Regions from separate parts of the Paucibacter sp. KCTC 42545 genome, predicted to be linked through region 2. Evidence: riboswitches for the same ligand, from Rfam matches in the RefSeq annotation. Region 2 holds a riboswitch; the other holds the start of a gene.
The links. Region 2 has a riboswitch for S-adenosylhomocysteine ahead of ahcY (adenosylhomocysteinase). Riboswitches for the same ligand answer to the same signal wherever they lie in the genome.
Positions count from the first base shown of each region.

Region 1 (3,408 bases), 370 kb from region 2:
CGTGCCACGCGAGCTGAAGTATTCGTCGCGCTGCATCTCCGCGGCCACATGCTGCATCTCTTCCAGGCTGGGCGTGATCAGGCCGGACAGGCCGATGATGTCGGCCCCTTCGGCCTTGGCGCGGGCCAGAATGTCCTGGCAGGGCACCATCACGCCCATGTTCACAACCTCGAAGTTATTGCACTGCAAGACCACGGTGACGATGTTTTTGCCGATGTCATGCACATCGCCTTTGACGGTGGCGATGACGATCTTGCCCTTGGGCTTGGCTTCGCCGCCGGCGGCAATCATGGCCAGCTTCTCGGCCTCGATGTAAGGCAGCAAATGCGCCACCGCCTGCTTCATCACCCGGGCGGACTTGACCACCTGGGGCAGGAACATCTTGCCCGCGCCAAACAAATCACCCACCACATTCATGCCGGCCATCAGCGGGCCTTCGATCACATGCAGGGGCCGGCCGCCGCTGGCTTGAATCGCCACCCAGGCTTCCTCGGTGTCGGCGGTGATGAATTCGGTGATGCCGTGCACCAGGGCATGGCTGAGGCGCTGATTCACATCGCCTGCGCGCCAGGCCAGACGGGCGGTGTCGTCAATGGCCATGCCCTTGGCACGCTCGGCCACTTCGATCAGGCGCTCGCCGGAGTCGGCGCGGCGGTTCAGCACCACGTCCTCGACGCGCTCGCGCAGCTCGGCATCCAGATCGTCGTACACGCCCACCATGCCGGCGTTGACGATGCCCATGTCCATGCCCGCTTGAATGGCGTGGTAGAGGAAGACGGTGTGAATCGCCTCGCGCACCGGGTCATTGCCGCGGAAGCTGAAGGAGACGTTCGAGACGCCACCGCTGACCTTGGCGCCAGGCAGGTTCTGCTTGATCCAGCGGGTGGCGTTGATGAAGTCCACCGCGTAGTTGTTGTGCTCTTCGATGCCTGTGGCGATGGCGAAGATGTTGGGGTCGAAGATGATGTCTTCGGGCGGAAAACCGACCTCGTCGACGAGCATGCGGTAGGCGCGCTCGCAGATCTCGATCTTGCGGGCATAGGTGTCGGCCTGGCCTTGTTCATCGAAGGCCATCACCACGGCCGCCGCGCCATAGCGGCGCACCAGCTTGGCTTGGCGTTTGAATTCGGCCTCGCCTTCCTTGAGCGAGATCGAGTTGACGATGCCCTTGCCCTGGATGCATTTGAGGCCGGCCTCAATGACGCTCCATTTGGAGCTGTCGATCATGATGGGCACGCGGGCGATTTCGGGCTCACCGGCGATCAGGTTCAGGAAGCGCACCATGGCGGCCTGGCTGTCCAGCATGGCCTCGTCCATATTGATGTCGATGACCTGGGCGCCGTTCTCCACCTGCTGGCGGGCCACGGCCAGGGCGTCTTCGAATTGGCCGTTGAGGATCAGGCGGGCGAATGCTTTGGAGCCGGTGACGTTGGTGCGCTCGCCCACATTGACGAACAGCGTGCCCGTGCCGATCAGCTGGGCCTCCAGGCCGGAGAGCTTCATCGGGGGTGGGGTGACGGCGGAGTGTGCGGACGACGACATGGCGGACCTCAAGAGACGGTGGGCCGCAAACTCACCGCGGCCCAAAGGATAGGGATTCGGTGAGCGTCGTTGCTGGGCGCCTGCGGCACCCTTGTCCAAGCCTGGCAAACCCTTGACGGTTTGTCGCAACGCTCCTTGAACCAGGGCGCGATTTTACGCACAGGCATGGGCTTGAATCGCGGCCCATTCAAGCCGCCGCGCCAGATGCCGACAAAATAGCGTGCTTGGCCCTGCGTCAAAAATACAAAAAGCCTGCGGACACCCTGCGCAAAACGAAAACAAACGAGCCCACTTTGGATCTGATTCCCTTTCCCCCTGTTGCCCTGCGCTTTGGCCAAGAGCTGCCCTATTCCGTGCGGGATGCCGAGGGCAAGCTGCTGATTGCCAAGGGCCATGTCTTGCTCGACAGCCCGCAGGTGCGCCAAATGATTGTTCGCGGCGTCTGGGTGCAGGCCCACGAAACCAAGGAATATCAAAAAGCCCTGGCCCACAAGATGGACACCTTGATGCACCAGGGCGCCGCGCTGGGCGCCATCATCAAGGCCGAAGCCGAGCTCAAGACCGAGCGCCAGGTGCGCCCCGAACTGGGTCCGCAAGCCGCCTGGGCCGATTTGCGCGTGCATGCCGCCAGCGTCTTGCGCGAACCCCGGGTGGAGGACTTCAAGGCCCGCTTCCAGCACTTGCACAACGAGTCGCTGGAGCGCCTGCTGCGCCAGCCCGATGCCACGCTGATGCTGCTGATCTTCGACGCCAGCATGGACTTCAACCAGTACAGCGCCCGCCACGCCATGCTGTGCCAGGTGCTGGCCGAGCTGTGCGGCCGCCAACTGGGTTTGCCTGACGAGCAACGCCTGGCCCTGACCCAGGCGGCGCTGAGCATGAATATCGGCATCACCGCCTTGCAAGATCGCTTGGCCGCGCAGCAAGACCCGCCCTCGGAGGCGCAGCGCCGCGATTTGATGGGCCATGGCGACCGCAGCGCCGAGTTGCTGCACAGCCTGGGCGTGCGCTCCGAGCTGTGGCTGCAAACCGTGCGCCTGCACCACGAGGCCGGCCCCGGCCCGCTGGCTGAGCGCTCGCCGGCCGAGCATCTGGCCCGCTTGCTGCGCCGCATCGACAGCTTTGCCGCCCGCCTCAGCCCGCGCCGCTCACGCCTGGCGCTGCCCGGCGCCTCGGCCGGCCGCTCGGTTTATCTGGATGAGTTGCGCCAGCCCGATGAGGCTGGCGTGGCCATCGTCAAGACGCTCGGGCTTTATCCGCCCGGCAGCTTGGTGCGCCTCGCCAATGGCGAGGTAGGCATGGTGTTCAAACGCGGCCACAGCGCCACCGAGCCGATGGTGGCGGCCTTGCTGGGCAAGAGTGGCAACCCCTTGAGTGAACCGGTGCCGCGCGACACCCGCCTGGCCACCCAGGCCATCGCCGCCAGCTTGGCGCCGCACGAGATGAAGCTGCTGGTGACGATGGAAAAGCTTTTGCGGCTATAGCCCCGGGCTAGGCCTGGGCCTAGCCAGAAGGGGCGAGCTTAGGCTTCGACCAAGCTGCTGAAGAACTTGTCGCCGCTGACCCGCGGCTTGTAGGCCGAAACCTGAGCCGCAATCGCCGCGATATGCGCGGGCGTGGTGCCACAGCAGCCGCCGGCGATATTGAGGAAGCCGCTGCGGGCGAACTCGCTCATCAGGCGGCCGGTGACATCGGGCGTCTCGTCAAAGCCGGTGTCGCTCATCGGGTTGGGCAGGCCGGCATTCGGGTAGCAGCTGATCGCCACTTCGCCGGCCGCCTTGGACAGCTCCTCGATGTAAGGGCGCATCAGCGTGGCACCCAGGGCGCAATTCAGGCCGATGGCCAGCGGCTTGGCGTGGCGCACCG
Region 1 is NZ_CP013692.1:4,882,502-4,885,909, forward strand. Features, by position in the region: gene metH (methionine synthase) at 1-1,542, opposite strand, end outside; S-adenosyl-L-homocysteine riboswitch at 1,597-1,685, opposite strand; gene AT984_RS20935 (HD-GYP domain-containing protein) at 1,836-3,026, shown strand; gene AT984_RS20940 (homocysteine S-methyltransferase family protein) at 3,065-3,408, opposite strand, start outside.
Region 1: another riboswitch for S-adenosylhomocysteine. It lies ahead of metH (methionine synthase); the one in region 2 lies ahead of ahcY (adenosylhomocysteinase).

Region 2 (3,408 bases):
ATGAAGCGCTGCACGATCATCAAGGGCGGCAAGCCCGGCCGCGCCGGGTCCGAGAGCTGGTAGCGAATGCACAGCTGCGGGTCTTGCGAACCAAACGAGATGTATTTGTGCTCATGGTTGATGACGATGGGCACCTGGGTCTGCTGATTGGTGAAGGCCTTGGGCGGGATGTAGCGATTCTTGAACGCGCCCCAGATCAGATTGGTCGTCTCGCCCAGCATATTGTTGAGCTCGCGAAAGTTCAGATCCCCGCCAATGCCCTCGTAGCTGAAGCCCTGGATCAGGCCTTGCCGCAAGGCGCGCTCCTCCGTCTGCAGCATCATGTAGCCGCGGCACCAGGTGCTTTCAATTGCGATCAAGGTGGACACTTCGCCGTGAATGATGCGGTCGTGCACCACATAGGGCGACTCGGCCTCCACGCGGGCAAAGGGGAACATCGCGCCCAAAGCCTGGCAGGTCAGCTTGACCACGCCCTGCACCAGCCGGGTGGGGTAGCGCAGGCTGAAGATATTGTGTTCAACGGCGGCCTGCAGTTGCGCCAGATCGCCGGTGGCCCAGCTATGGCGGATGCGGTTTTGATCCTCGGGCGTTAAGGGGCGGTCGCTGCAGCGGCGCAGAAAAATCGGCAACTCAGGCCGCAGCTTGTGAATGGCGCGCGCCAGTTGCATGGCGTCGCTGCCCTCTTCACAAGGCAGATCTTCGGCCAGCAGCACGCCGCCCAGATCCTTGTGTTGCGCCAGCGTTGCCAGGGCATCCACAGCCGAACGCGGCAAGGCCAGCAGGCCCACCGACAGGCAGAACTCGCTCAAGGCTTGGTACTGGGCCGAGTCGTGCTCCAGCAACAAGACCTTGGCCTCAAGTTGGGTGGTTTCAGTCATGCGCCACATCCCCCGGGCCCGACGGAGCCTCGTACACGTGCCAGAGCTATCGGCAGCCGCGCTTCAATCTGTAGGTTAATCGCGCTTCGCCTGCAACACCGCCTGGGCCAACTCGGCAAAACCATCGCCACGCTCGGCTTCGGTGACAAAGTCGGGCAGGCTTTGCAGCTGCGGCACAAAGCGGGCGATATTGGCCACACCCACGCTGTGGGGCATATGGGCGAACATGATCTGGTCGTTGCTGGAGTCACCCACATACAACCAGTCCTCGGCCACAAAGGGTCGGCCCGTCAGTTCGGGCACGGCCCACTGGGCGGCGGTCCACTTGTTGTGCGCGCCTATCCAGCCGTTGATGTGGATGGAGCTGACCGTGGCCTGCAAGCCATGCTCCCGCATCACCGCGCAGACGGCCTCGATCTGCGCCGGCGCCAGATGCGCATGCTCGCTGTGATCGACCGCGATATCGGTCAAGCGGCCGGCGCTGTCGCTTGCCAGTTGGCAGCCCGGCACGCGCAGCAGCAGGTCGGCCGCGCAGCACTGCAGGCGCTCAAAATTGCTGGCCCGCGTCGCAGCATCCTGGGTGAAGTCGCGCTGCAAACCGCCATCAGCCCTGCGCCGGAGCATCACGGCGCCGTTTTCGGCCACGATGGCTTTCACCGGCCAAGCCAGCGCGAAGGGCTCGCTCCAGCCCGCCGGGCGACCGGTGATGGCAATGACGGGCACGCCAGCGGCATGTAGATCAAACAAGGCCTGCAGGGCCGCGGGGGCGATGGCGCCATCGGCCGTCAAGGTGTCGTCGATATCGGTGAGCAGGCCCACAAGCGGGCGCAAACGGGCGGGAGGGCAAGAAGAAAGTGCATGCATGATGGGTCGAGATTGTCTTCATTTCGGGCACTGTTCCTGCGACCAACCGCGGCAATGCGACTAGAATCACCGCATTCCGAGGAGCGTTGCAACCGCATGCCAAACATGCGGCCAGGCTCGGGATCGAATCTTGCACCGCCGTTTCCACCCGAAACAGCTGCTGTGCCGATTCATTGCAACCGCGCTCACCCGCTGCTGTTTTTTTGTGGGTGATCGTGCGTCCAAGGCGGAGCTGCTTGTGCAAATTGACGAGCAAGCCAAATGCCAGCGGCTCACACCTCCCCTGCATCAAGCGACAGCGGCTTCAAACCCTGAAGGAGCTCGCTCGCCATGACTGCCACCAACACCACACTGTCCCCCGACCAATTCCTCGTTGCCGACCTCTCGCTTGCCGCCTGGGGCCGCAAGGAACTCAATATCGCCGAGTGCGAAATGCCCGCGCTGATGGCCATCCGAAAGGAATACGCCGCCAGCCAGCCGCTCAAGGGCGCACGCATTGCCGGTTCGTTGCACATGACCATTCAGACCGGCGTGCTGGTCGAAACCCTGCAAGCCCTGGGCGCCGAAGTGCGCTGGGCTTCGTGCAATATCTACTCCACGCAAGACCAAGCCGCTGCCGCCCTGGTGGCCGCAGGCACGCCGGTGTTCGCCTACAAGGGTGAAACGCTGGAAGACTACTGGGATTACACCCACCGCATCTTCGACTTCGGCGCCGCCGGCACCCCCGGTGAAGGCCCGAACATGATTCTGGACGACGGCGGCGATGCCACCTTGCTGATGCATCTGGGCCAGAAGGCCGAGAAGGATCTGTCGGTGCTGGCCAACCCCGGCAGCGAAGAAGAGCGCGTGCTGTTCGCCGCCATCAAGGCCAAGGTCGCCGTTGACCCGACTTGGTACACCCGCAAGAGCCGCGAGATCATCGGCGTCACCGAAGAAACGACGACCGGCGTGCATCGCCTGAAGGAAATGTCGGCCAAGGGCAGCCTGCTGTTCCGCGCCATCAACGTCAACGACTCGGTCACCAAGAGCAAGTTCGACAACCTCTACGGCTGCCGCGAGTCCCTGGTGGACGGCATCAAGCGCGCCACCGACGTGATGATCGCCGGCAAGATCGCCGTCATCGCCGGCTACGGCGATGTGGGCAAGGGTTCCGCCCAAGCCATGCGCGCCCTGTCGGCACAAGTGTGGGTCACCGAAATCGACCCCATCTGCGCCCTGCAAGCCGCGATGGAAGGCTACCGCGTTGTCACGATGGAATACGCCGCCGACAAGGCCGACATCTTCGTCACCACCACCGGCAACAAGGGCGTGATCCGTCACGAGCACATGGCCGTGATGAAGCACAACGCCATCGTCTGCAATATCGGTCACTTCGACAACGAGATCGACATCGCTTCGATCGAGAAGTACGAGTGGGAAGAGATCAAGCCGCAAGTCGACCACGTGATCTTCCCGGACGGCAAGCGCATCATCTTGCTGGCCAAGGGCCGCCTGGTGAACCTGGGCTGCGGCACCGGCCACCCCAGCTATGTGATGAGCTCCTCGTTTGCGAACCAGACGATTGCGCAGATCGAGCTGTTCGCCCACAAGGACGCTTACGACATCGGCAAGGTCTATGTGCTGCCCAAGCACCTGGACGAGAAGGTGGCACGCCTGCAGCTGACCA
Region 2 is NZ_CP013692.1:87,036-90,443, reverse strand. Features, by position in the region: gene AT984_RS00440 (chemotaxis protein CheX) at 1-878, opposite strand, end outside; gene AT984_RS00435 (HAD-IIB family hydrolase) at 954-1,742, opposite strand; S-adenosyl-L-homocysteine riboswitch at 1,815-1,936, shown strand; gene ahcY (adenosylhomocysteinase) at 2,073-3,408, shown strand, end outside.